DNA from 3 places in the Paenibacillus shunpengii genome. Region 2 is predicted to be linked to each of the others. Evidence: riboswitches for the same ligand, from Rfam matches in the RefSeq annotation. Region 2 holds a riboswitch; each other region holds the start of a gene.
What was found. Region 2 has a riboswitch for cyclic di-AMP ahead of ACFSVM_RS19190 (C40 family peptidase). Riboswitches for the same ligand answer to the same signal wherever they lie in the genome.
Positions count from the first base shown of each region.

Region 1 (7,965 bases), on a different contig from region 2:
CTAAATGTGTAAATACTCTTAGGTCTACTAACTCTCATTCATTTAACCTCATGCACTATCTTACTGCCATTTACCACTTCTTCAGTAATAACATCATTCCTTACCAACTTCACAAACAGACATACCTACATTACAACTTCATACCTGCGAATTCACTTCACCAGAAGCAGCTACAGTTAACTCATACCGATTCCTGAGGAGGCTCTTCCATGAACAAAAAAGAAGTGGTGGCCATGTTGCTGGCCGGAGGACAAGGTAAACGTTTGAAGGGTCTGACCAAAACTTTAGCCAAGCCTGCGGTTTATTTTGGAGGAACCTATCGAATTATTGATTTCCCGCTTAGTAATTGTGCTAATTCCGGAATCGATACAGTTGGTGTACTTACTCAGTATGAGCCGCTGATCCTTCATTCCTATGTTGGTATTGGGAGTGATTGGGACCTAAACCGACGTAAAGGCGGAGTATTTGTCCTTCCTCCGCACGAACGCGAAGGAAGTAACAGCTGGTATCGGGGTACCGCGGATGCGATTTATCGCAATATCCATTTTGTTGATCAGTATGATCCTGAGCATGTTCTAATATTGTCAGGCGATCATATCTACAAAATGAACTACGATGCCATGCTGCAGTACCATAAAGAGCGGGATTCGGATTGCACAATCTCCGTTATTGACGTTCCACTATCCGAGGCAAGTCGATTTGGACTGCTAAATACGAACGATAATTACGAGATTTTCGAATTTGAAGAAAAACCAGCGATGCCGCGCAGCACCCTTGCTTCCATGGGTGTGTACCTATTCAAATGGTCTGTGCTGCGTCAGCATTTGCTCGAAAGCGAGCAAGACCCAAATTCCACCTATGATTTTGGTAAAGATATTATTCCTCTTCTGCTCCGTAATGAGAAAAGGCTGTTTGCATACCCATTTGACGGTTATTGGAAGGATGTCGGTACCGTTCAAAGCCTATGGGAGGCTAATATGGACCTCTTGGTTGACGATCCCCCATTAAATTTGAATGATCCGAATTGGCGGATATTTTCCCGTAATCCCAATGAGCCTGCATGTTACATCTCCAAGGATGCGCAAGTACGCAGCAGTATCGTGAATGAAGGTTGTGTTGTGCACGGTGATGTGAACAGGTCTGTATTATTTTATGGCGTTGAGGTTGGAGAGGGAAGCGAAATTACAGATTCGGTGATCATGCCTAAGGTGAAGATTGGGAAGAACGTCAAGATTCATAAAGCGATCGTGAGTGAAAATATGATCATCAGAGACGGTTCTATCATAGGTGGAGAGGATCAGGATGAAATATTGCTCGTTGATGAAGCTTACAGACCTCATACCTATGGTTTGAAATAATATGAACAGGGACGGTGGCCGTTATATGCAACAGCTCATGGGTGTAGTGAACTTGGATCATGAACTCGATTTAATGAACGAATTAACTTATTTTCGCTGCGGCGCAGCCGTTCCATTTGCAGGCAGGTATCGTTTGATCGATTTTGTCCTGTCCAATATGATGCACTCCGGAGTACATAACATCGCTTTGTTTGTTCGTCGTAAATATCGATCCCTGATGGATCATTTAGGGGAAGGCGCGCCATGGGATCTGGACCGCAAGCATGGAGGATTATTCATATTGCCGCCGGATTGGAATGATCCCACGGACAGATCAAAAGGAGACCTGCAGCATTTTCATAACAATCGTGATTTTTTCCTGAGAGGGTCTGGAACACATATTATTCATACCGGCAGCCAGCATCTCTACACAGCTGATTATAGAGAGATGTTTAATTATCATATGGAAACACAGGCTGACATCACCCTGCTGTATAAAAAAGCAGATGAAATTCTCCCAGAATATGAATCAAGCATCCGAATCGATGTGGATAACGGATGGGTCACGGAGATGCATGGGGAAGGTGGACATCCCAATATCTATTTAGGTGCATTTATTGTAGAGAAGCAGCTGTTCCTGAAATTAATAGATCATTGTATTGCTCATGGCCACAATCATTTCTTTCGAGATGGAATACAGAACAATCTGACCAATCTCAAAATCGCAGCTTATGCTTATGATGGATATCATGCCGTGATTAACTCTGTGGACAGCTATTACCGCAACAGTCTGGAGCTGCTTCAGCAGGAACAGTACAATCAGCTGTTTAAATATCATGAGGTGCATACCAAGATTAAGTATGAGCCGCCAACTCGTTATTTGGAACAGGCCGAAGTCAGTAATTCCTTAATTGCGAATGGATGCGTTATTGGGGGAACGGTGGAGAACAGTATCATTTTTAGGGGTGTTAAGATACATAGCGGGGCGCGAATACGTAACTCGATTATTATGCAGAAATGCGTAATTGAGGAGAATGCGGTGCTTGAGAACGTGATATTGGATAAGGATGTACACTTGTCTGCGGATCGCAGGTTGATCGGTGATGCCAAGAAGCCCTATGTCATTGCGAAGAGCAGCCAAATCTAAACGTAATGCTCCAAGCCCTTGCTGTGTCATATACATCAGAAGGTCCAGGAATCATTCCTGGACCTTCTTCATTTATTTTATATGCTTGTACTATTGTTTGAACGATAATATATCGGGTAATGTAATTATAATCCAGCTCTCTCAGCAGAGGCCGGGCTCAGTATTCTTTTGGCTCCGTAGTACTTGGAGCTCCAGTATCCTTTGTTAATCGGTGTAATGGCGATCCCTTTGGATGAGGTAGCGGACACAAATTGATTGTTGCCAAGGTAAATTCCCACATGTGAAACACCGGATCCGCTGGTATTAAAGAAGACAAGATCTCCCTTTACAAGCTCGGATTTCTTGATAGCCTGTCCTTTATGGAATTGCTGTTTGGAGCTGTGAGGCAGATTCACACCAAGCTGCTTATATACATAACGAGTAAATCCGGAGCAATCGAATCCGGATAGAGTGGAACCACCAAATTGGTAAGGTATGCCTACGGTATTGTTAACTGTTTTAGATAGAATAGATGCGGATGCTTCTGTAACTCCTGCGGAGAATAATAGAGCGAACCCTAGTGCCGCTGCTGTTAGTGTCTTTTTCAAAGTAAATAATACTCCTTCCAATGCCTGCGAGGTTAGCTAAGGATTCGGTTGAAGGTTCCCTATGATCACTTTAATATTGATCAATTCACCCATAAATGGTCGGGTCCCCCGCTTCTTGGTGCGAGAATTCGGCAGTTATCAGTCATACACCTAATGATTTCGACAACGAAAGTGACATTAATGATTACGAAATTGTTACTTTATCTACTTTTGGATTTTATCATTCACTGGTATATTTATCAACTCTCTTTTCCGAAGTTTGGCATAGTTTTTTCGTTGTTGTGTAAAATAAATCGTGAAGTGCTCGTTAAACCGAAGGTATAGGAACTTTGGAAGGTGTTCATTCGTTCATAAATTTCTGACAAACTTGTCATTAGTTTTTGTCGAATTTAGTAGATTGAGGAGTTAAGTATCATCCAAGAATAGAAAATCCCTCACTTCCAGGATTGAAGTGAGGGATTTTCATATGATGAGTATGATATTTCTATTCATCGTGCTGCTCGATTACAATGATATATTCGTTCGAGTGAACTTCCAGTGTATATTCCTTGTTCTCAAACAAATAAGTAAATAATACAGTAACGTACCCTTTTAACAAATCGGATGGCAGAAGTCCTTCGATATTCACACGAACGATATATTCAATCTCTGCATATTGTCCCGGCTCAAGAACCCCTATGATGAGTATCCCGTCTATCAAATCTTGTATTGAGAAGGGCTTTATGGTCCCATCCTGGAAGTGCAAGATTCCCCTCATAAGCGCTGTACCCGGTGGAATGAGACCTCGCAGCGATAGAGCTGCTGCAAGATTTCCCGTATTGCGAACCAAGATTCGTATGGTGACCTCATCACCCCGCTCAACCCGGACAGGCTGTGAAGTGAGCTCCGCCTGAATAACAGGTGCAAGAAATAATACCTGGACCTCTGTCTCCTCACGAAGCGAGACCGTTCTGCTATCGGTCAGTCGATACGTAAACTGGAGAGCTGCTTGATTGATCAGATTCATCTGCGTAAATCGGGAATAGGGGGTGAAGGATACAAGGGCTCGGTACGTAATGACCGTTCTGGATCTCGGAAACAAAGTCCCCAGCCTTATGCCTAGCACAGGATTGGCATTGTGAACCTCGACCCCGTTGATTTGAACCGAATAATCTTCGAAGATAAGACCTTGTGGAAAATTCATATAGTAAACAGCCTCGATCGGGAGATCCCCTTCATTTAGTATCACAGCAGTAAACTGTACAGCGCCTCCATAGGTGACTTGACCAGGCATGACCGTTACGACCATGTTCACGACGGGTTCAACTGGGGAAAGAACGACTTCATTGGAACTGGTCTGTACAGGCACGCCGTCAGAGGTGTAAGCAACGAGTACTTCGCTCGATAAAGGACTACTAACGCTGAGCACACGAACTTGGTATGTCAGCTGTACAACCTCTCCAGGATTAATGACGGGAAGTATAAAGCCTTGAACAGGATCAAGACCCGGAGAGATGATACCGTTAAGTATCACACTCCCCGGAACAAAGCTCATTCCTGCAGAGAGCACTACGCTCAATCTCGCATTGAGCACGGGTACGGAGCCTGTATTTTGAATCGTTACAGTAAAAGTAATAACATCTCCAACAAAGGTTTGAAGCGTGTTGGCACGCTGAGATATGGTCAGCTGCGCATTGGCAATTGCAATCCGCACACCGTTAGAAGTGACGTATCTCGTGATGGTTCGGCCATCCAAAGTTTGAAAAGTATACGCTGCGCTTGCCACATTGAAGATCTCGTTAGAAGGCGGAAGGCTGGTGACAATGGCTTGAAAACTGATATTGGCTGCTGAGCTGCTGGCAACGATACCTATATTCAGAGGTGAAGAAATGTCTACACCCGGAAGAGGCTGCCCATTCCGAAGCACACTGTTAACAATAAATTGCAGACCTTCCGGGATCGCATCCTGCACAATAACCTCTGCATCGGCGTTCCCTGTGTTAGCAATGTTCAGCTCGTATGTGATGATGCTGCCTAATGCAGCTTGCGTAACGGAAGCTGATTTTTGAATCGTGATTACCGGGCCGGTTAGTGGAATGCTCACCAGGTTGGAATAAGCTACACCACCTGTTGCTCCTGATATAAAAGTAACCGACGTTTGGTTCTGAAGAAGGCGTTCCTGATTCGGATCCAGGCTCATATCAAGACAACCTGCACCTGGAATGTAACTGCGACAGAGGTACCTTCTTCGATCGTTCCTACATTGATGCCTGAATTTGGATTGGCTGAAGGTCTTGGTACACCGTCTACGGTAACACTGCCTGTGACAAAAATTGTGCCAATTGGTACAGGGTCAACCATGATGACATTGTTCACTTCTGTAATCCCGTTATTGGTAATAACGACAGTATATGTAATGACATCTCCCACGACAGCATCAATTGCAGGGGAGCTCTTCACTACAGTAACATCTGGCGATGATACCGGAATAACCAGCACATTAGAGCTGATGGTTCCATACAATACACGCCCATCTGGCGGTGAGTACGTATAATTGCCGGTCGCTTGATTGACTAACTGCTGAGGATTCGGCAGCGTATCAACAACAACTTGAAGGGTAACGGTAATGGATACGCTATTTCCAGGCTGTACCAGCCCGACTGGTATGCCGGTGCCCGGATTTGCTCCCGGTTGCGGAACTCCATTAATGAGTACGCTGTTCGGAATGAGCACGGTGCCTGTTGGCAAGTCATCAAACAAGACCATATCTGCTGGCAGATTGCCGTTATTCGTCAAGCTCAGGAAATACACAATTGTATCCCCAACGGTCGCGTTGGATGAGCTTGCCGTTTTGACGAGATTCAAGATCGGCTGATAGATTGCAGTAGATACCGTATTGGAATAAGAAGCTCCCGTAAAGGTTCCTGTTGTAAAGCTGATCGATGATTGGTTCTCAATAATATATGGCGCTGGGGGCAAAGCATTGATACTGACTGCAAAATTAACGGTTGCTGATGCTCCGGGTGCAAGTGTACCGATGCTGATCCCTCCGGCTGGATTTGCACTAGGCTGGGTAACGCCATTAATCGTAACACTGCCAGGAACGAAGCTGCTCTGGGACGGAAGAACATCAGATAGAACCGCGTTACTGACATTTGTAATCCCGTTATTGGTAATTACAACACTGTAAGTTATGGTATCGCCAACCACTGCTGTAGGCACCGAGACACTCTTGACTAATGAAACATTCGGCGAAGAGACCGGAATCTGCAGCAGATTGGAAGCAAAGGAGCCATTTAACGTACGGCCGTCAGGCAATGTATAAGTAAAGGTTGAATTCGCCTGGTTGGATAGCTGCTGGCTTACAGGCAGGCTGTCTACCGTTACAGAGAAGAGGACAGTAGCTGTTGTCGAGATGACCCCGAGGTCAATACCTGCAGCCGGATTTGCACCTGCTATAGGAGCTCCATTTACAATGACGCTGTTAGGGACCAGTGTTGTTCCGGCGGGAATGTTATCAGTAAGAATGACATTAGCTCCATAATTACCTGCATTCGAGTATACGATGCTGTAAACGACGATATCTCCGACGGTTGCATTAGCCGTATTGGCGGACTTTACGGCCGTTAGGATCGGTTGGAATACTGGAGTCGACACGGTATTCGAGAAGGTACTTCCTGAGAAGGTACCGGAAGTAAAGGTAACCGTTGTGCGGTTAGTAAGCTCAGCAGGTGTTGTCGGAGGCAGAGCGTTTACCTGTACCTGAAAAGTAACATTGACACTGGCACCCGGCGGAATGCTTCCAATGTTGATGCCGGTAGAAGGATTGGCAGCGGGAATAGATACTGCATCTACCGTTACACTTCCGGGAACAAAGGTTGCAAATGAAGGCAGCGGGTCACTCAGAATTACATTGTTTACCGCTGCGATGCCGTTATTCGTGACATTTACACTGTAAGTATTTACATCACCTACTGATAGCGCCGTCAGCGCAGAAATTTTTACTACCGCGACATCTGGAGCAGAGACGGTTATAACAGAGACATTGGAGGCGGTGTTGTCGCTTAAGGTTCTGCCGGAAGGAAGCGTGTAAGCATAAGCAATAAACGATTGATTTGACAGAATTTGCGGACTCGGCAAAGTATCAATGACGACCGAGAATATGATGGTTGTTGAAGTACCTGGAGCCACGACGCCCGCGGGAATACCTACTGCCGGATCGGCTCCAGGAGCCGGAAGGCCGTTAATTAATACACTGTTTACGACAAAGGACGTCCCAGCTGGTATCGGATCCGTTAATGTGAATGATGCAGCATAGTTGCCTGAATTCGTGACACTAATGGTATAGGTGATCGTATCACCGACGGTCGCATTGATGGAGCTCCCTGACTTGACAGCGCTGAGAACAGGCTCATATACCGGAATAATCGGCGTGTTGGAATAGGTGGTCCCTGTAAAAGCGCCTGATGTATAGGTAACCGCCGCCTGATTTGTAATTTGAGGAGGACTAGGTATAGTGTCCACCCTTACGTTATAGGTTACTGTAGTGGAGGTTCCGGGTGTAATGGTACCCAGTTCAATCCCTCCCGCAGGAAAAGCAGAAGGGTCAGGCACCCCGTTAATGGTCACACTTCCCGGTATGAAGGTCGTGCCTGGCGTAGGATCTGAGAACAGGACGTTCGTGACCGGAGCAATCCCTTCATTCAGGGTAGTTACCGTAAAGGTAATAATATCTCCCACTGAAACATCGGCCAGTGAGCTCGATTTCGTCACTTCTACATCTGGAGCGGACACGGGGAAGCTGACGGTATTCGATACCGCAGTGCCCGTCAACGTCCGATTATCCGGAGGTGTAAAAGTAAAGACAGAGGATGCCTGATTGGTGATCAGCTGTGGTGACGGCAGGGAAGTAACC
Region 1 is NZ_JBHUMJ010000002.1:1,603,458-1,611,422, forward strand. Features, by position in the region: gene ACFSVM_RS07630 (glucose-1-phosphate adenylyltransferase) at 210-1,358, shown strand; gene glgD (glucose-1-phosphate adenylyltransferase subunit GlgD) at 1,384-2,484, shown strand; gene ACFSVM_RS07640 (C40 family peptidase) at 2,610-3,071, opposite strand; cyclic di-AMP (ydaO/yuaA leader) riboswitch at 3,078-3,215, opposite strand; gene ACFSVM_RS07645 (DUF11 domain-containing protein) at 3,556-5,250, opposite strand; gene ACFSVM_RS07650 (beta strand repeat-containing protein) at 5,247-7,965, opposite strand, start outside.
Region 1: it holds a riboswitch for cyclic di-AMP, as region 2 does, so the genes downstream of both, ACFSVM_RS07640 (C40 family peptidase) here and ACFSVM_RS19190 (C40 family peptidase) in region 2, are expected to answer to the same signal.

Region 2 (7,965 bases):
GTAAAATAAATGCCAAGCGATGGAATCCACGGAATGGATTCATAGAATACAGCGTAGTTCCTCACATCAGGAATGAGGCTCAGAAAATAGGCAAACAGAATCAGCGGTACGAACAAAACCGCCCATCCCAGGTGGAAACGGTGTGACAAACCTTTCATAAATGCAATCCCAATCCCTGCTGCTATGGGAAGAAGAATAGAAATATGAAGCAGATACACAAGTACACCCCCTAGTAGCACGAATTAGAGTTTATGTTAACCTTTACCCGTATCTGCTATGCACAGAATCTTTGATTGCGATGAATAATGAATAGGACCTAGTCCCATACTGGTACATAAGGTTATTTTTGGAATGAAGGGAGGGCTCCATTTGTCACAAACTGAAGAATCCACGAAAAAGAAAACAAGCCGCACCATGAAGGTTCTGAAAGTACTAGGCATTCTGGCGCTCACGGGCATTGTGCTAACTACAGTGCTTGTCATCTATCTATATGCTACGAGCCTCCCTCTCGCAGATAATGACCGAAATTCAAGGCTGTTTGATATCAACGGTGAGGTCATCGCTACATTTTCCTCCAGTGGGAAGGATTCGACTCCTGTGAAGCTGGATCAGATTGCCCCTGAATTAAAAGAGGCTACCATTGCCGTCGAGGACCGCAAATTTTATGAGCATTATGGCTTTGATATTGTAGGCGTGGGACGAGCTATTCTCGTAAACATCAAGGAAATGAGCATGGCACAAGGTGCAAGTACATTGACACAGCAGCTTGCCAGAAATCTGTATTTAACCCATGAGAAGACATGGTCACGAAAAATAAAAGAGGCGGTCTATACAGCCCAGCTTGAAATGAATTTTACAAAAGACGAAATTCTACAAATGTATCTGAACGAAATCTACTATGGTCACGGAGCCTATGGAATTGAAGCGGCATCTCAGCTCTATTTCGGCAAGTCGGCGGCAGATCTTACGCTTGCGGAGAGCTCACTTCTCGCCGGTGTCCCCAAGGGTCCTACTTACTACTCGCCGTACAATAATATGAAGAAAGCAAAGGATCGGCAGAAGATTGTTCTCAGCGCTATGGTCGATACAGGTGATATTACACAGAGTGAGGCTGACACCGCATACAATGAAATGCTGGATATCAAGCCGCAAAGTGAACGGAAAACAAATGAAGAGGCTCCGTATTTCCGTGATTATATCCGTAATGTGGTCGTTAATGAGCTGGGCATTGATTCTTCACGTCTGGATCACGGAGGACTTAATATTTACTCGACCATTGATATGCGGATGCAACAAGCTGCTGAAGACACAGTGGCCCGCATAATGGATCCGAAGAGTCAGCTTCAAGTCGGCCTGGTCTCCATTGACCCGCGCGATGGATATGTAAAAGCAATGGTGGGCGGCACCAATTATCTGACGAGTCAGTATAATCATGCACTGGCCAGTAATCGCCAGCCGGCCTCCTCCTTCAAGCCGATCATGTATCTAACGGCCATTGAATCCAAACAGCTCACCAGTGTTTCTCTATTCGAGAGCAAACCGACGGTATTCCATTACGATAATGACCGAAAGACCTATGAGCCCAGCAATTTTGGCGAGAAATATCTTGGCTGGATTGATATGCGCAAGGCGATTGCCGTTTCGGATAATATTTATGCAGTCACTACACTGATGCAAATCGGATATGAGCCGGTTATTGCCATGGCCCACAAATTAGGGATAACCAGCTCGCTCAGCGGAGTGCCTTCGCTTGCCCTCGGCACCTCCCCTGTGAGCGTGTTTGAAATGGCCTCAGCATACAGTGTGCTTGCCAATGAAGGACAGCGAAATGCCCCGATTGCCGTGCTTAAGATTACGGATGCGGCTGATCGCATCGTGTATAAAGTTCCGGAGCAGGCATCCGAACAGGTCGTTGACCCGGCCTCAGCGTATGTAATAACCAATCTGCTGGAGAGTGTATTTGATACGGGAGGTACAGCTCACCGGGTTGCGGGCAAGCTTGCAAGGCCTGTCGCGGGCAAGACAGGCACCACGAGCTCCGATGCCTGGATGGTGGGATATACACCGGAACTCGCGACCGCTGTGTGGGTTGGCTACGATGAAGGAAAAGAGATTACAACAACGGAGAGCCGCAGGGCTGCTCCGATCTTCGCCGAATACACAGAGAAGGCGCTTGAGAATGTGCCTCCAAAAGTATTTCCTGTGCCTGAAGGCGTGACCAGTGTTTATGTCGATCCGACAACTGGCAAGCTTGCCGGCAATTATTGTGAGAATCGCAGGCTCGAAGTATTCCTTCGCGGCACAGAGCCGGCCGAATATTGTACCGAGCATTATGCTGAGCCGGAACAAGACTCGACGGAGCAGGATATTGAGAGAGAACGAGATGATACTTGGTGGGATCACTTTAAGAATTGGTGGACCAAATAAGCCTGAAACCTGGGTTTTACGTACGTGCTTGGTGACTCCGTGCCCGGGCAACGGCACGATTAAACAGCAAAGAACCGCAGAGCTGATGAACTTCAGCCCTGCGGTTCTTTTAGATTTGAACAATATTATCAGCTTTCCAGCGCTTGCTTCAATTCTTCTGGAGAAGCATTCCACCAGTCCTCATTATGAGCTATAAGCAGCTTCTTCAATGCTGCTTTCTCTTCTGCTCCCAGCCCATCCAGCATGATCCGGCGCTTCATTGCATAATCCATCTTGTTCACATGATCGGCGAGAATCTTCCAGCCCCTTCTCGCTTCCGTATCAATCCACATTTCGCAAGCAGTGGCGCCTGCATACAGCTGCCCTTCCGGAGTACGGTCCACTGCCACCCATACGAGCCACACCTGGCGGCCGTTCGGCACATCTGCCTTATCCGCAGAGAATTTAATCCCCCGCTCCACTTTGCTCTTCGCATGCATGGCGCCAATATCAATCTTCGCCTCTCCAGCATCAATAATGACAGGAGATAAGTTGTTCAGATCAATGGATCCTGCACCAAATCCTTTATGCTTGCTCTTACTGCTTACAATATTCAAGGCAATTTGTTTCTTGCCGCTTTGACCGTTTTGTTCCATTGATTATGGCCTCCAAAAGTTGATACCAATATTTTAACTAATATTTGTCCCGTTGCAAACATATACATGCCTTAGATGCTTGTCAACGGGAGGTATATAATGTATGACCCCAGTTCGCGCGAAAGTTATTCTATCTTCTATTATTGCTGTCTGTGTCCTTGGCGGCACACTGCTGCTCAGTCTAAGCGGCTCCCCGGATGCTCTACCTGCTCTCGCACCAAATACGGCCAAGCCTGGGGCTAATCCAGCACCTGCACCGGTACAGGAAAGCGTTCAAACTCCTCGAGCTGAAGTGCTGAGCGACCGCATTGTCGAATATCACATTGACGTGCAGCTGACCGAAGAGAACACCTTAAAAGGCACCTCCATCATGACTTGGACACATCCGGGAACCAAAACCGTAAATGAATTATATTTTCATCTATATCCCAATGCTTTCTCCTCTGATCAGACAACCTTTATGAAGGAGTCCGGCGGAAAGCTTCGAGGTGATGTTATGCCGAAGGACGGCTATGGCTCCATGAAGCTTACCGAGATCAAAACGACAGAAGGATTGTCGCTATTGCATCGCATTCAGTATGTCCAGCCGGACGATGGCAATATGAACGACCGCAGTCTTGTGAAGGTTCGTCTGCCCAAGCCTGTCAAAGGGGGCGAAAGCATTACATTGAACATAGCCTTTGAAGTCGAGCTGCCTAAAATTTTTGCCCGGATGGGTACAGCCGATGAATTTGTCATGGCAGGTCAGTGGTTTCCTAAAATAAGTGTCTACGAGCCTGCTGGCAGACGTAATCGGACAACCGAGGGATGGAACCTTCACCAATATCATGGGAACTCAGAATTCTATTCCGACTTCGGCATTTATAGTGTACGGATAAAAGTCCCTGAGGATTATATCGTCGCTGCAACCGGATTCCCGACCAAGCCATACACGAAGCAGGATGGCCAGAGGATTTACCAGTTCTATGCTGATGATGTTCATGATTTTGCCTGGGCGGCTTCACCGAACTTTATCGTAGCTGAGGAGCCATTCTCCTCACCAAATGTTCCGGGAGTACGCATTAAGCTGTATCTTGATCCGGCTCATGCGGATCTGAAGGATCGCTATTTTTACGCAGCCAAATCTGCACTTTCTAATTACAGCGACTGGTACGGAAGGTACCCTTACTCTACCCTGTCCATCGTTGTTCCTCCTATAGAAGCGAATGGCGCGGGAGGAATGGAATATCCGACACTGATTACTGCCTTTGGCGCGGATGACACCTCTCCTGGTTATGAGCTCGAGAGAACCGTCATTCACGAGATTGGCCATCAATATTTCTATGGCATGATCGCGAGCAATGAATTTGAAGAAGCTTGGCTGGATGAAGCATTCACCTCCTATGCAGAAGATCGCCTAATGGAACAGGAATATGGTCTAACTCCCAATCTGCCGCTGCAATCTGCATCGATGAGCTCGCCTGCTCCACTTACACAGGAAGCCTGGAAGTATGACTCTCATAATCACTATGCAGAGAATGTATACACAAGAGGCAAACTCGTCCTCCTGGGTATAGAACAGCAGGTGGGTACCAAGAAGATGGATCAGATTATGGCTACCTATGCAGCCAAGTATCGGTTCAAGCATCCGACGACTGCTCAATTCCAAAAGGTTGTAGAGCAGGTTACCCGCAGATCGTGGGACACCTATTTTGACCAATATATTTATGGCAGCCAAATGGCTGATTTCTCCGTAGATTCCATCGCCATCAAGGAACAGGGGACATCCGAGGAGCCAAGCTATATTTCCTCGATCAGAGTGGCGAAGAATGCAGGCGATTACTCAGAGATTCCTATCGTATTTACTTTTGCAGACGGGCATATGATTCGCAAGGTATGGGACGGTAAAGGTGGAGAAATCATCTACAACCTGACTTACAAATCTCCGCTGGATTGGGCAATGGTTGATCCTGAGTACTCCATCACACTTGAGAACAAGCATATGAACAACTACTTAAAAGCTGAAGGAGATGAAGTATTGGAGACCCGGTTTAATATCAGTATTACCAAAGTGTTGGAGCTCTTGCTCGGAAGTCTGTCATGGTGAGGTGTATAGTGGATGAAATCTTATCTCTCCGAAGGTTTTAAGTTAGTGAAGCGTCATTTTCTAATCGTCATCTTCTTGTTTCTGTACCAACTGCTATGGGGTGTTCTTCTGTACAAAGTCGTGTCCTCTGCGGTCATCCCCTTGCTTATGCGCTATCCAGATCCCCCTCCTCATGAGCTCAGCCAGATCTTGTTCTGGTTAGAGGGGCAGATCAGCTTGAGCACCAGCTCCACAGTCCATGAATATGTATGGCTGCTTGTCCTCATGTTCATTTTAAGGATGCTCATTACTCCACTGATTCGGGCGGGTTTGTTCCACAGCCTTCATGAAGAGTCAAGCACCAAAGGCTTCTCCTTTTTTCGAGGGACACTTAAGCACTGGAAAAAGACATCGTTACTCTATCTCATTGAGATCATATTGCTGCTGCTGCCTGCCTACTGGATCCTTCCAAAGGTGCTCCCCATTCTCATGAATGCAGTCTACAATCAGAATCTTCTTCTGCAGGCGGCTCCTTACGTCATCTTATGGATCGTTTATGCCTACATCATCAAGCAGCTGCTCCTATATGTCCAGTTTGGACTGACAGGCAATCGAAGCGGCCTTGGTGCTGTATGGATCTGCCTCCGTCATGCACTTCCTGTCACTGGAGTTGCCCTGACACTTAGCACACTTGCCATTCTGCTGTTCAGTGCTTTCACGGCCGTATCTCTCATATGGACAGGACTTTTAGCCCTGATTCTTCAGCAGTCTTATCATCTCGTTCGATCACTCATCAATGTATGGAAGATTAGTTCTCAATTCAGTATTTGGCGATCCAATAGCGAAGATGCCTGAATTTATTGTCTCAATTAATATCCTACCTCTCTTGTCCAAACCGCACTCCAGCGCGAATACAACGCTTTCATAGCAGAAATTAAGTCCGACTGCTTAACGTCAAAAAAGTTCACAAGTCTCGCTCTTTTCCTAGAGTGAGGCTTGTTTTTTGTAATATTTTATCTAAAAAACGATTGCCAAATTTACACAATCTCTGTTACAATAGGCCCAGAACTTCTAGTAACAACTTTGTAATAATTGTTGTAACTTTTACTAACTAACTAAGTACATAGTCTTACAAGAGTGAGCGACTTTCACAGGTGCACATCATTAGAACAGCCAAATTCCTGGCATCTGGGAAGCGGGGGAACCACTTTTATGGGTGAATTGATCTCGCAACGTAAGTGATCATAGGGGAACCTTCTACCGAATCCTTAAGCTAACCTCGCAGGCATTGGAAGGGGATTATTTTTTCTTGAAAAAGTCACTAACTGCTGCAGCACTGAGTCTTGCTATTGCATTCTCCATCGGAACAGGAAGTGCATTCGCCGATTCCAAAATGGACAAGGTCATTGATAACGCTAAGGGAACCGAATATAAATATGGCGGTACGACTTTAAACGGATTTGATTGCTCTGGTTTTACCATGTATGTATTTGATAAACTCGGCATCGATCTGCCTCATCAATCTGGTTCTCAATACAAAATGGGCAAGTCTGTATCCCGTTCTGAGATGAGACCTGGCGACCTTGTATTTTTTAACACAAGCGGAAATGGTGTATCCCATGTCGGCATCTTCGTAGGTGACGGTAAATTTGCACATGCTTCCTCCTCCAAAGGAGTTATTATCAGCAAGCTGGACGAGAGCTACTATGAAAAACGTTACATTGGTGCAAAACGTATCATGAGTACAGAAGAATACGAAACTGCTGCATTAGATTAAGCAACATTGTGCTGGAACGAACCTTATAGCTCGAAGATTAGATTACTAAATAGTAATCCATCTTCGGGCTTTTTATATTATATTAGGGATGACTATTGGATGAGGGATGGCAAAGGAGACGATGACATGACGCAGAAAGGAACGACCTTTCATGCCCTTCCTATGAGTGAAGAGCATGCAGCTGAGATCTGCACTTGGCAGTACGAACCTCCTTATAACATATACGGCTGGCTGCCCTGGGAGCAGATGAAGGCACTTGAGATTGAATTCGGCGACCCTAAGCTCCGAGATACACAGTATTTATCCATTGTAAATGATACTGGTGAGCTATATGGCTTCGCACAATTATTTCCTCTAGCCGGTGTGACCCGGCTTGGTCTAGGCTTGAGACCTGACCTGTGTGGGCAGGGGTTAGGGGCTCCCTTTGTAAGCACCATTGTACAGGAGGCTGCTTCCCGGCAGCCGCAGAATGAGATTGATCTTGAAGTTCTCACCTGGAATAAAAGAGCGATCCGCACTTATGAAAATGCGGGATTTACCATTCATGATACCTATGAGCGTCTTACTCCAGAGGGCCCCAAGTTGTTCTTCTGTATGGTGTATACCGGAGTAAAGCTCAAATAGACATGATTGTCTCTCCTAACTTTTGTTTAAATATTTACCATAAAATACTATGAAGCAGGTTCATGATCCTTTATAATAAATGAAGGATTGTACATAGTAGGAGGACACAACGAATGAAGAAATGGATCATGAGTGGGTTATTTTTCTTCGCTTGCGCTTTTGCCCTCGTGTTAATGTTTACGGTTCCAGGAAGAGAACATGTGGCTGAAGAGGAACAGCCTCCGGCAATGCCCGAGGTAACGCTAGACGCTGCGGCTGCTGAGGAGAAGGCGAAGGCAAGCTGTATTACTTGTCACGGTAACCAACTGGAAGGCGGTATGGGACCGTCACTGCAAACCATTGGTGCAGAACATGATGCCAATAAGCTGTACCAGATTATTAGTGAAGGCACAAGCGGCGGGATGCCGGCGTTTGAAGGTCAGCTCACAGAAGAAGAG
Region 2 is NZ_JBHUMJ010000006.1:16,161-24,125, reverse strand. Features, by position in the region: gene ACFSVM_RS19215 (Na+/H+ antiporter subunit A) at 1-218, opposite strand, end outside; gene ACFSVM_RS19210 (transglycosylase domain-containing protein) at 370-2,427, shown strand; gene ACFSVM_RS19205 (YwhD family protein) at 2,556-3,062, opposite strand; gene ACFSVM_RS19200 (M1 family metallopeptidase) at 3,166-5,148, shown strand; gene ACFSVM_RS19195 (hypothetical protein) at 5,161-5,982, shown strand; cyclic di-AMP (ydaO/yuaA leader) riboswitch at 6,289-6,430, shown strand; gene ACFSVM_RS19190 (C40 family peptidase) at 6,437-6,904, shown strand; gene ACFSVM_RS19185 (GNAT family N-acetyltransferase) at 7,031-7,528, shown strand; gene ACFSVM_RS19180 (c-type cytochrome) at 7,642-7,965, shown strand, end outside.

Region 3 (7,965 bases), on a different contig from region 2:
TGAGCTCTGGAAGGGCTGGAGGCTTGCGCTTCTGGCTCTGTTCCATTCTTCTTCGAGGTCACTGTCCAGTACGCTGGACAAGGCGTCGAGATCGCGGGTTTCGATTTTTAATAGTCGTCTTGCGTGAATCAGGCATACATCCTTGGCAGCATGAAGATAACCGGAAGCTGCGTCGTCGGCGGTAACCTCAAGCTGAGTATTGATCCAGGCATGAACGACGGGGAGTGAGCCGACAGCATCATATCGATGGATAAGAGCTTCGAAATGCTCAAAGTCCATCCATGGATGCAGCGCTTTAGACAGTTTGATGAGACGCTTTCCCATGGCTCTGGAGGATTCCCGTTTGTAAGCAGGGGTTCGCTTGACGTGAAGCATCTTATCAATGAGGGCGATTCTCCACTCATCCTTCTGCTCTACTGCTGTGTAGATGGCCTTGATTGCCATGCCTTCCAACTGCACGAGACTTGGATGCAGCTCGCATCGCATGAATGTCTCCAGGTCGGTAGTCGTTTGGATCGTACCTTCCTCGATGTATGACTTAAGTCCGAAGGAATGAGAGAATCCTCCGACTTGAAGTGAGGAATCAAGCAGTTTTACATAATCAAGAAGCTTATTTCCTCTGTTCACCAGATTCGCCCCCTTATTGTGTTAAACGCGATAACCATCTTGGGTGAATTCATATGTTATGTATATGTCAATTTATCTTTGAATATCGGTATGTTTGATATGTATTTTTACATAAACATCCTTATACTGTCAATAATAAAACGGAATAATATCCTATAAACAGTTAAATACCTATTTTTAATGTAAGATATATTGACATTTACTTAACTTCACAGTCTTATCTAAAATCAAAAAATAAATTTTAAAATAATGACTTTACTTATGGTTGATAAGTGTGTATAATATATTTTGTTGGCACGAAAATGCTATACAAGATGCGCGGTCGTGGTGGAATGGCAGACACGCTATCTTGAGGGGGTAGTGGGTGTATACCCGTGGAGGTTCGAGTCCTCTCGACCGCATCATACGAAAGAGCTTGAAGCAATTTGCTTCAAGCTCTTTTTTTTGCTCAGTGTGGGTTTCGACGGGGATTACATGCAAAATTCTCATTTTAACAGCTTGGCGATATCCGCTTCAATCTTGTCCGGTGTCGTTTGTGGACTGTATCTTTTTACAATATTTCCGTTCTGATCGATAAGAAACTTGGTGAAATTCCACTTAATCGCCTTCGAGCCAAGTATACCTGGTGCACTGTCCTTTAAGTGCTTGAACAGCGGATGTGCCTCATCTCCATTGACTTTAATCTTCTCAAACATCGGGAAGCTCACACCATAGTTCATTTGGCAGAACTCTGCGATTTCATCATTTGAGCCCGGTTCTTGTTCGGCAAATTGGTTGCTGGGGAAACCGAGAATTTCAAAGGATTGGTCATTGAATTTGTCATATAGCTCCTGCAGTCCTTTGTATTGAGGGGTTAGTCCGCACTTGCTCGCTGTATTTACGATCAAGAGTACTTTTCCTTTGTACTCCTCCATGCTTAACTTCTGGCCTTTAAGTGTATTCACTTGGTATTGATAAATCGACATGCCTTCATCCATCCTTTTTATAAATTTGGAATATAAATGATGCTTGTATTGCCGTTTTCCATCAATCTCATTATATATATTGATAACAATTTAATTTTAAACAATATATGGAGAAAGTCAAACAAAGCTTAAGAATGGAGGGGGACGATTGTCGAAGGTAAACTTAGGCATTAGAATTAAACGAAATAACGAGATAAACTGAGAACAGATAAGCTGCATGCATATTGATGAATGTTTTACTCTTATTCTATCCAAAAACAACGCTAAATCGTCAAGATGAGCCGCTGAAGGAGCTTTACATCGATTTTCAACGGGTGTATGATTCATATCGTAAATCTTGAGCAAACGAACAACCGTTTATTTAAATAGTTTCTCATTGCTATGATCGCTTAATTTCTGCCTAATATGGCGGAGAGCGGGGGAACCAGAGTAAGGCAGCGTGCTTGATTCGGTGTGAGAGCCGAATGATACACGATGCATGGGGTGAATTCTGAACCGAAGATTCATGTGGAATGTCATATGGAATCATCAGGAACAGATAGGACGACTCTCACCGTCCGAATCCGACAGCTAACCTCGTAAGCTGTACAGAGCTGAACTAGAGATGTGGAAGAAATGCATGATTCTTTCCTTCACTTCGCTTAACGTGAATATTCTCTAGGTATCGTCTGTGCCAACGTTTGAGAGAGGAATGATAAATCTTGTGAGCGATCAGCCACAGAGGTTTAATCCTCTGTGGTTTTATTTATGCGCTGAATTTTTGTTGATCCAAAAAGCGGGGGACCCAGATGTGGATGCATCGATCCATGGGGTGAATTTCATGGCTATTGCCGTGAATAGGGCAATCTCTCTTGTCCGAATCCGACAGCTAACCTCGTAAGCGTAACAAAGGGAGAGGCAGCAAGCCGAGTAGCGCCTATATCGCAGGTCATGTTTTGCCATGTTCTGATATATAGGTGGGAGAGCACCGGGCATGCCTTTGATCGTCGGTGTTCTTTTTTTGTTGTCTTTTTCTATTACAGGGAGGAAATGATTGTAATGAGTGATGAAGTTATTTTAGTTACGGCACCAAATGAAGCGGCCAGAAATTTTATTCGATTATTAATGTACAAGAAGCTTTCTTTTGCTGTACTGACGAACAGTGCACAGGAAGAGAAGCAGGTCAAACGGCTTGGAGTAGAGCACATTATACGTATGGATACGGCGTTTACAAGTAAATGGCTGCTGCCTAATGCGGCGGTAGGACGTATTTTTATTTTTGAGAACAGCTTGAATCTGACCTGCCGGTTTTTGCAAATATGCAGACCCTGGACACGTAAGCCGATTACCATTATTACACAGCTGAATCATCCTCGCGGAGTATACCGCGGTATGGGCGCAGACCACGTTATTTTTACAATCAAGGGCGAAGTAGGATTTCTGTTAAATGGAGAACGGGCTGCTGTTAATTAATTGATCTGCACGCACACAGCGATAGAAGCAGGAGACTGCGGCTAATGGCTAGTGTAGGTGCTTACTATACAGTTTGCGTAATTAGATGCAGGATTGATATACTGGAGTTAAAGGAAACATAGCATGTGAGACTCGTGATATAAGCATGGGTCTCTTTTTCTATATTTACAGATGGAAAGGTAGAGAATGGCATTATGGGGAAGTTTGATCATGTGAAATGGCTCTTTTTTGATATAGGAGATACACTCGTAAATGAATGGGTTCCCGTTGATCACATTATCGGCCAATTTGTGAGAGAAGCAAATGGACTCGGGTATAACATTACAATGGAGGACGTACGCAGCAAATTTATTCAGAGCTATTCCAATTACATCGCTTCTCCCATGCAGTACGCGATTTCGGAGCTCGTGCCTTCCGAGGAGGACAGAGAGTATATCAAGCCTAGGCTTAAGTTTCAAAAGGAGCTCGAAGAGCCTTACGCTGAAGCTCGGTCTGTTCTTGAGCAGCTGGGCGAACGCTATAGGATCGGTATCGTGGCTAACCAAAGTCCGGGTACGGAAGAGCGGCTGGAGAAATATGGACTTCGTTCTTATGTAGATGTTATTGCATGTTCGGCCGAACAAGGCTTGTCTAAACCAGATGTGCGCTTATATCAATATGCACTGAAAACAGCCGGAGCTGAGCCCTCGGAATCCATCATGATCGGGGATCGTATTGATAATGATATTATCCCAGCCAAATCGCTTGGAATGATTACGATTCGAATTATGCAGGGTTACGGCCGCTACCAGCCTTTCACGAATGATAAGGATACACCGGACTATACTGTGAATAATCTGAACGCACTGACGGCCCTGCTTCTATAAACCTAATAATAAACTGAGGCTTATACAGCAGATAGTAGCTGCTGTGCAGAGGGACTGCGCTCCGATGGTTAGCAGCAAGCTAACAGCTGGGGCGCAGTTTTCCTGCGTTCAGGGAGTTGGTTCAAGAGTGACAGGCGGCTTATTCTAAAATAGGCAGGACATCCTCCCACACTGCGTCAAGGATAGACTGTATACGATCTTCCTCACTGTTAACAGCAATCACGGCTCTCCGGTCCGGTATGATCACGAGCAGCTGGCCGTGTGCACCATCCCCTCGATATGCTCCGTGAGAACACATCCAAAACTGACAGCCATAGCCGAGCGACCAGTCTCCTTCGCCGACAGAATCAATATGCTTGCGAGTCGCAAATTGAATCCATTCTGCAGGCACCAGCTGCTTGCCCTCGTAAGCCCCCTCATCCAGCAGCATTTGGCCGAATCTGCTTAATTCTTCGGTGCTGATCACGAGGCCTGCACATCCCAAAGTGACCCCGAGAGGCGAGGTTTCCCATTCCACATGATGTATACCCAGAGGATCAAACAAGCGGGAGTTCAAATAACGGTGGACCGTCTCACCGACGGCTGCCTGAATCAACGCCGAGATCATGAATGTATCGCCGCTGCTGTAAGTAAACTGTTTGCCGGGAGGGCGGTTCAGCGGCAGGGACAAATAGTATTTTGCCCAATCCTTCTCCGTCAGTGACTGCCGCTCCGGCAGCCATAGCGGTGGAGAGTCGTGTCCCGAAGACATCCGTAACAAATCATAAAGGGTGAGCTCATCCGGAGAAGGAAGCTGCGGATCCTGAGAGCGGTAAGTGGTGTTGTAGTTGAAAAATTCACCGAGCTTTGTATCCAGTGTGAGCTTTCCTTCCTCGATGGCAAGACCAGCGGCCATGCATGTAAATGATTTGCTGATTGAATGCTGCTGACGACGCATGTCTTGATCACGGTTCCATTCTCCAACCAGCCCGCCATCCTGCAGCACACGAATCGAAAAGACATTTAAGTCTTGTGATCTAATCTTCTTCTCAAAGCCGCTCAATGTACGTATCATAGTTTCCTCCATTCCTAATTCGCCAGCATGGATCTGACACAGGTTTCAGTACAAGTCATAGCTTCGAAACGTTTAGAACAGGGAATTAATTTCATAAATCAGCTTAAGGGAGATTAGGAGATTGATTCCAGTCCTCTGAATTTCGTGAAATATGGTATTACAGGCTCATTTGAAAGTCAATATCTTCAGCTGTGCTTTTTAGAGATCGGTAAAAAACCATGTAAACTGCATTGACAATCTTCAAGAGAAGAGCTTATGATAGGAATCGAAACGATTCGAAGAAAGCGATTCCAAATGACTTTATCATCGAAAAACAGAGGAATAACCGTAGAATAGTATGGTGAAACGATTCGAAAAAGTGGATCAGAAAGGAGATTTTTATGGCCTATATAGCAGTAGAGACAGGTTCGCCGACGCTTCGTATGACGACAAGCATCCATGTCATCTCTCCAACAGAATATGGGGAACGACCGAGTTGTACGCTTTATTTGCTCCACGGTGCAGGAGATAATGCGAGCACTTGGCATCGTATGACCACAATGGAGACGTATGCGCAGAAATATGGATGCACAGTCATCATGCCGGAGGCCAATCGAAGCTACTATACCGATATGGCGTATGGACTCGATTATTTTTATTACATCACGGAGGAGCTGCCCAGGACTTGTGCCAATCTCATCCACATGAACCAGGATCCCGAACTGACTTATGTCGCAGGATTGTCGATGGGAGGATACGGAGCACTTAAATGCGGGCTGACTTATCCAGAACGTTACCGTAAAGTCGTTTCATTTTCAGGGGTGACGGATATCCAGCAGAGACTGCACAGAAGTGACATGACCACTGACTTGATCAAGGAGATGCAAGGGGTATTCGGCACAAATCTGGAGGTACAGCCGCATGAAGATTTGTATGCGCTTGCCCGGGCTAGGGCTGAAGAAGGGACCCGTCTTCCATCCATACTTTGCTGCTGCGGGAGTGATGATCCTTTTATAGACATGAATCGAGAATTTGCCGCTTCTATGAATCATTCAACTTATAAATTCAAGTATGTAGAGAGCCCGGGAGCTCATGACTGGTCTTTCTGGGAAAGGCATTTAAGTACTGCTTTTGAATTTCTTTTTGAAGAAGCTTAAGAAGATTAGATCTATGAAGAGTGAGGAGATGCAAATTGAAACCAGCTGCTCTAGAGTCTGGGTCTGGTAAAAAAGTAAAGCCAGATCCAACCAGAAGCCGAAGACTGTTCTCAGAGATCTGGAAACACCGTATGACTTATACCCTGCTCATACCAGGGTTAATCTGGCTCATCCTGTTTGCTTATCTGCCGATGGGCGGGTTATCGCTCGCATTCAAGGAATATAAAGCGAACCTGGGCATATGGGGAAGTCCTTGGGTCGGCTTCGAGAATTTTGAATACGTGTTCAGAGACCCTGCCTTTATTGATGCGGTATGGCGAACGTTATATATCAACATTTTGAAGCTGGTCGTCCAGTTCCCGTTTCCGATATTGCTGGCACTGATGCTGAATGAGCTTCGGATGCGAAGAACGAAAAAATTATTCCAGACCGTATTTACGTTTCCGCACTTCCTGTCCTGGATTATCGTCTCGGGGATTGTCATCAATGTCCTCGCTTACGATGGACTGGTGAACAGTGCGCTTGCATTAGTCGGCCTGCCAACGATTAATTTCCTGGGATCAGAGGATACCTTCGTGCCGATGCTCCTGCTCACAGATATTTGGAAATCAACAGGCTGGGGAGCCATCATCTATCTGGCGGCCATATCAGGAATTGATCAGGATCAGTACGAGTCAGCTCAGATTGACGGTGCCTCAAGACTGCAGCAGATGTTCCGGATTACGCTGCCGAATATTCTACCGACGATTACAGTCATGTTCATCTTGAATGTCGGCGGGCTGATGTCTTCCGGTTTTGATCAGATCTTCAACCTTGCGAATGCAGCGACACAGAATGTGTCCGAAGTCCTTGATGTCTATATTTATCGGATCACCTTCCAGTCCTCGACGGACTTTTCATTCTCGACTGCAGTCAGCCTGTTCCGCTCACTTGTGAACATGTTCCTCTTGCTGGCAGCGGACCGGGTAGCTAAGAAGCTGGGTGGAGACGGGTTGTTCCGATAGGAGAGGAGAATAAACTGATGAGCACGATAGCTAGAAAAAAACCAAAGTTCCTGAGCAATAAAATGACGTTTATCGATTATTTTATCCTTTTCGTTCTGAGTATGATGGCGCTGCTGATCTTAATTCCTTTTTGGAATGTCATTATGATCTCGTTCGCAACGCCGAAGGAGTATGCGGAGAATCCGCTGCTCATGTTTCCTAAAGAGTTCACATTTGATTCTTATACAGCACTCTTTGCTGATGGAAGTATCCTGACCGGATATTGGAATACAACCAAGCTGCTTGTGATTGGGCTGCCACTCAGTTTGTTTTTAACGACAAGCATGGCTTATGGCCTTAGCCGCAATAAATTTCCGGGCAAGAAGCTGATCTTCTTCCTTGTTCTTTTTACGATGATTTTTAATGGGGGCATTGTACCTCTCTATCTTGTCATGAAATCACTGCATCTGACAGGGACATTAATGTCCGTCATTCTTGCAGGCAGCTTCAGTGCCTTTAATATGATCCTGATGATGAATTACTTTCATAGCCTGCCGGAATCACTGATGGAATCAGCCAGGCTCGATGGTGCCGGTGAATGGAGAATTTTGTTCTCGGTTGTACTTCCCCTTGCTGCACCGATCATAGCAACGATTACTTTGTTCTATGGTGTAGCGTATTGGAACAGCTGGTATGACGCCATGATCTTCCTGAGGAGACAGGATCAGCTGCCGCTGCAAAATGTGCTGAGGGCCATTATCGTGGAATCCTCGACCAATGCGTCGAATGCATCGAGTGTGGAGGCGGTAGGAAAGAACTCGTTCTCTACGGGAATGAAGATGGCCGCTGTCTTTGTGACCATGGTTCCGATTATGTGCTTCT
Region 3 is NZ_JBHUMJ010000002.1:726,463-734,427, forward strand. Features, by position in the region: gene ACFSVM_RS03240 (urease accessory protein UreF) at 1-627, opposite strand, end outside; tRNA gene ACFSVM_RS03245 (tRNA-Leu) at 946-1,028, shown strand; gene ACFSVM_RS03250 (glutathione peroxidase) at 1,113-1,592, opposite strand; cyclic di-AMP (ydaO/yuaA leader) riboswitch at 1,969-2,192, shown strand; cyclic di-AMP (ydaO/yuaA leader) riboswitch at 2,333-2,490, shown strand; gene ACFSVM_RS03255 (hypothetical protein) at 2,631-3,044, shown strand; gene ACFSVM_RS03260 (HAD family hydrolase) at 3,257-3,910, shown strand; gene ACFSVM_RS03265 (serine hydrolase domain-containing protein) at 4,050-4,964, opposite strand; gene ACFSVM_RS03270 (alpha/beta hydrolase) at 5,345-6,100, shown strand; gene ACFSVM_RS03275 (ABC transporter permease) at 6,136-7,104, shown strand; gene ACFSVM_RS03280 (carbohydrate ABC transporter permease) at 7,122-7,965, shown strand, end outside.
Region 3: it holds a riboswitch for cyclic di-AMP, as region 2 does, so the genes downstream of both, ACFSVM_RS03255 (hypothetical protein) here and ACFSVM_RS19190 (C40 family peptidase) in region 2, are expected to answer to the same signal.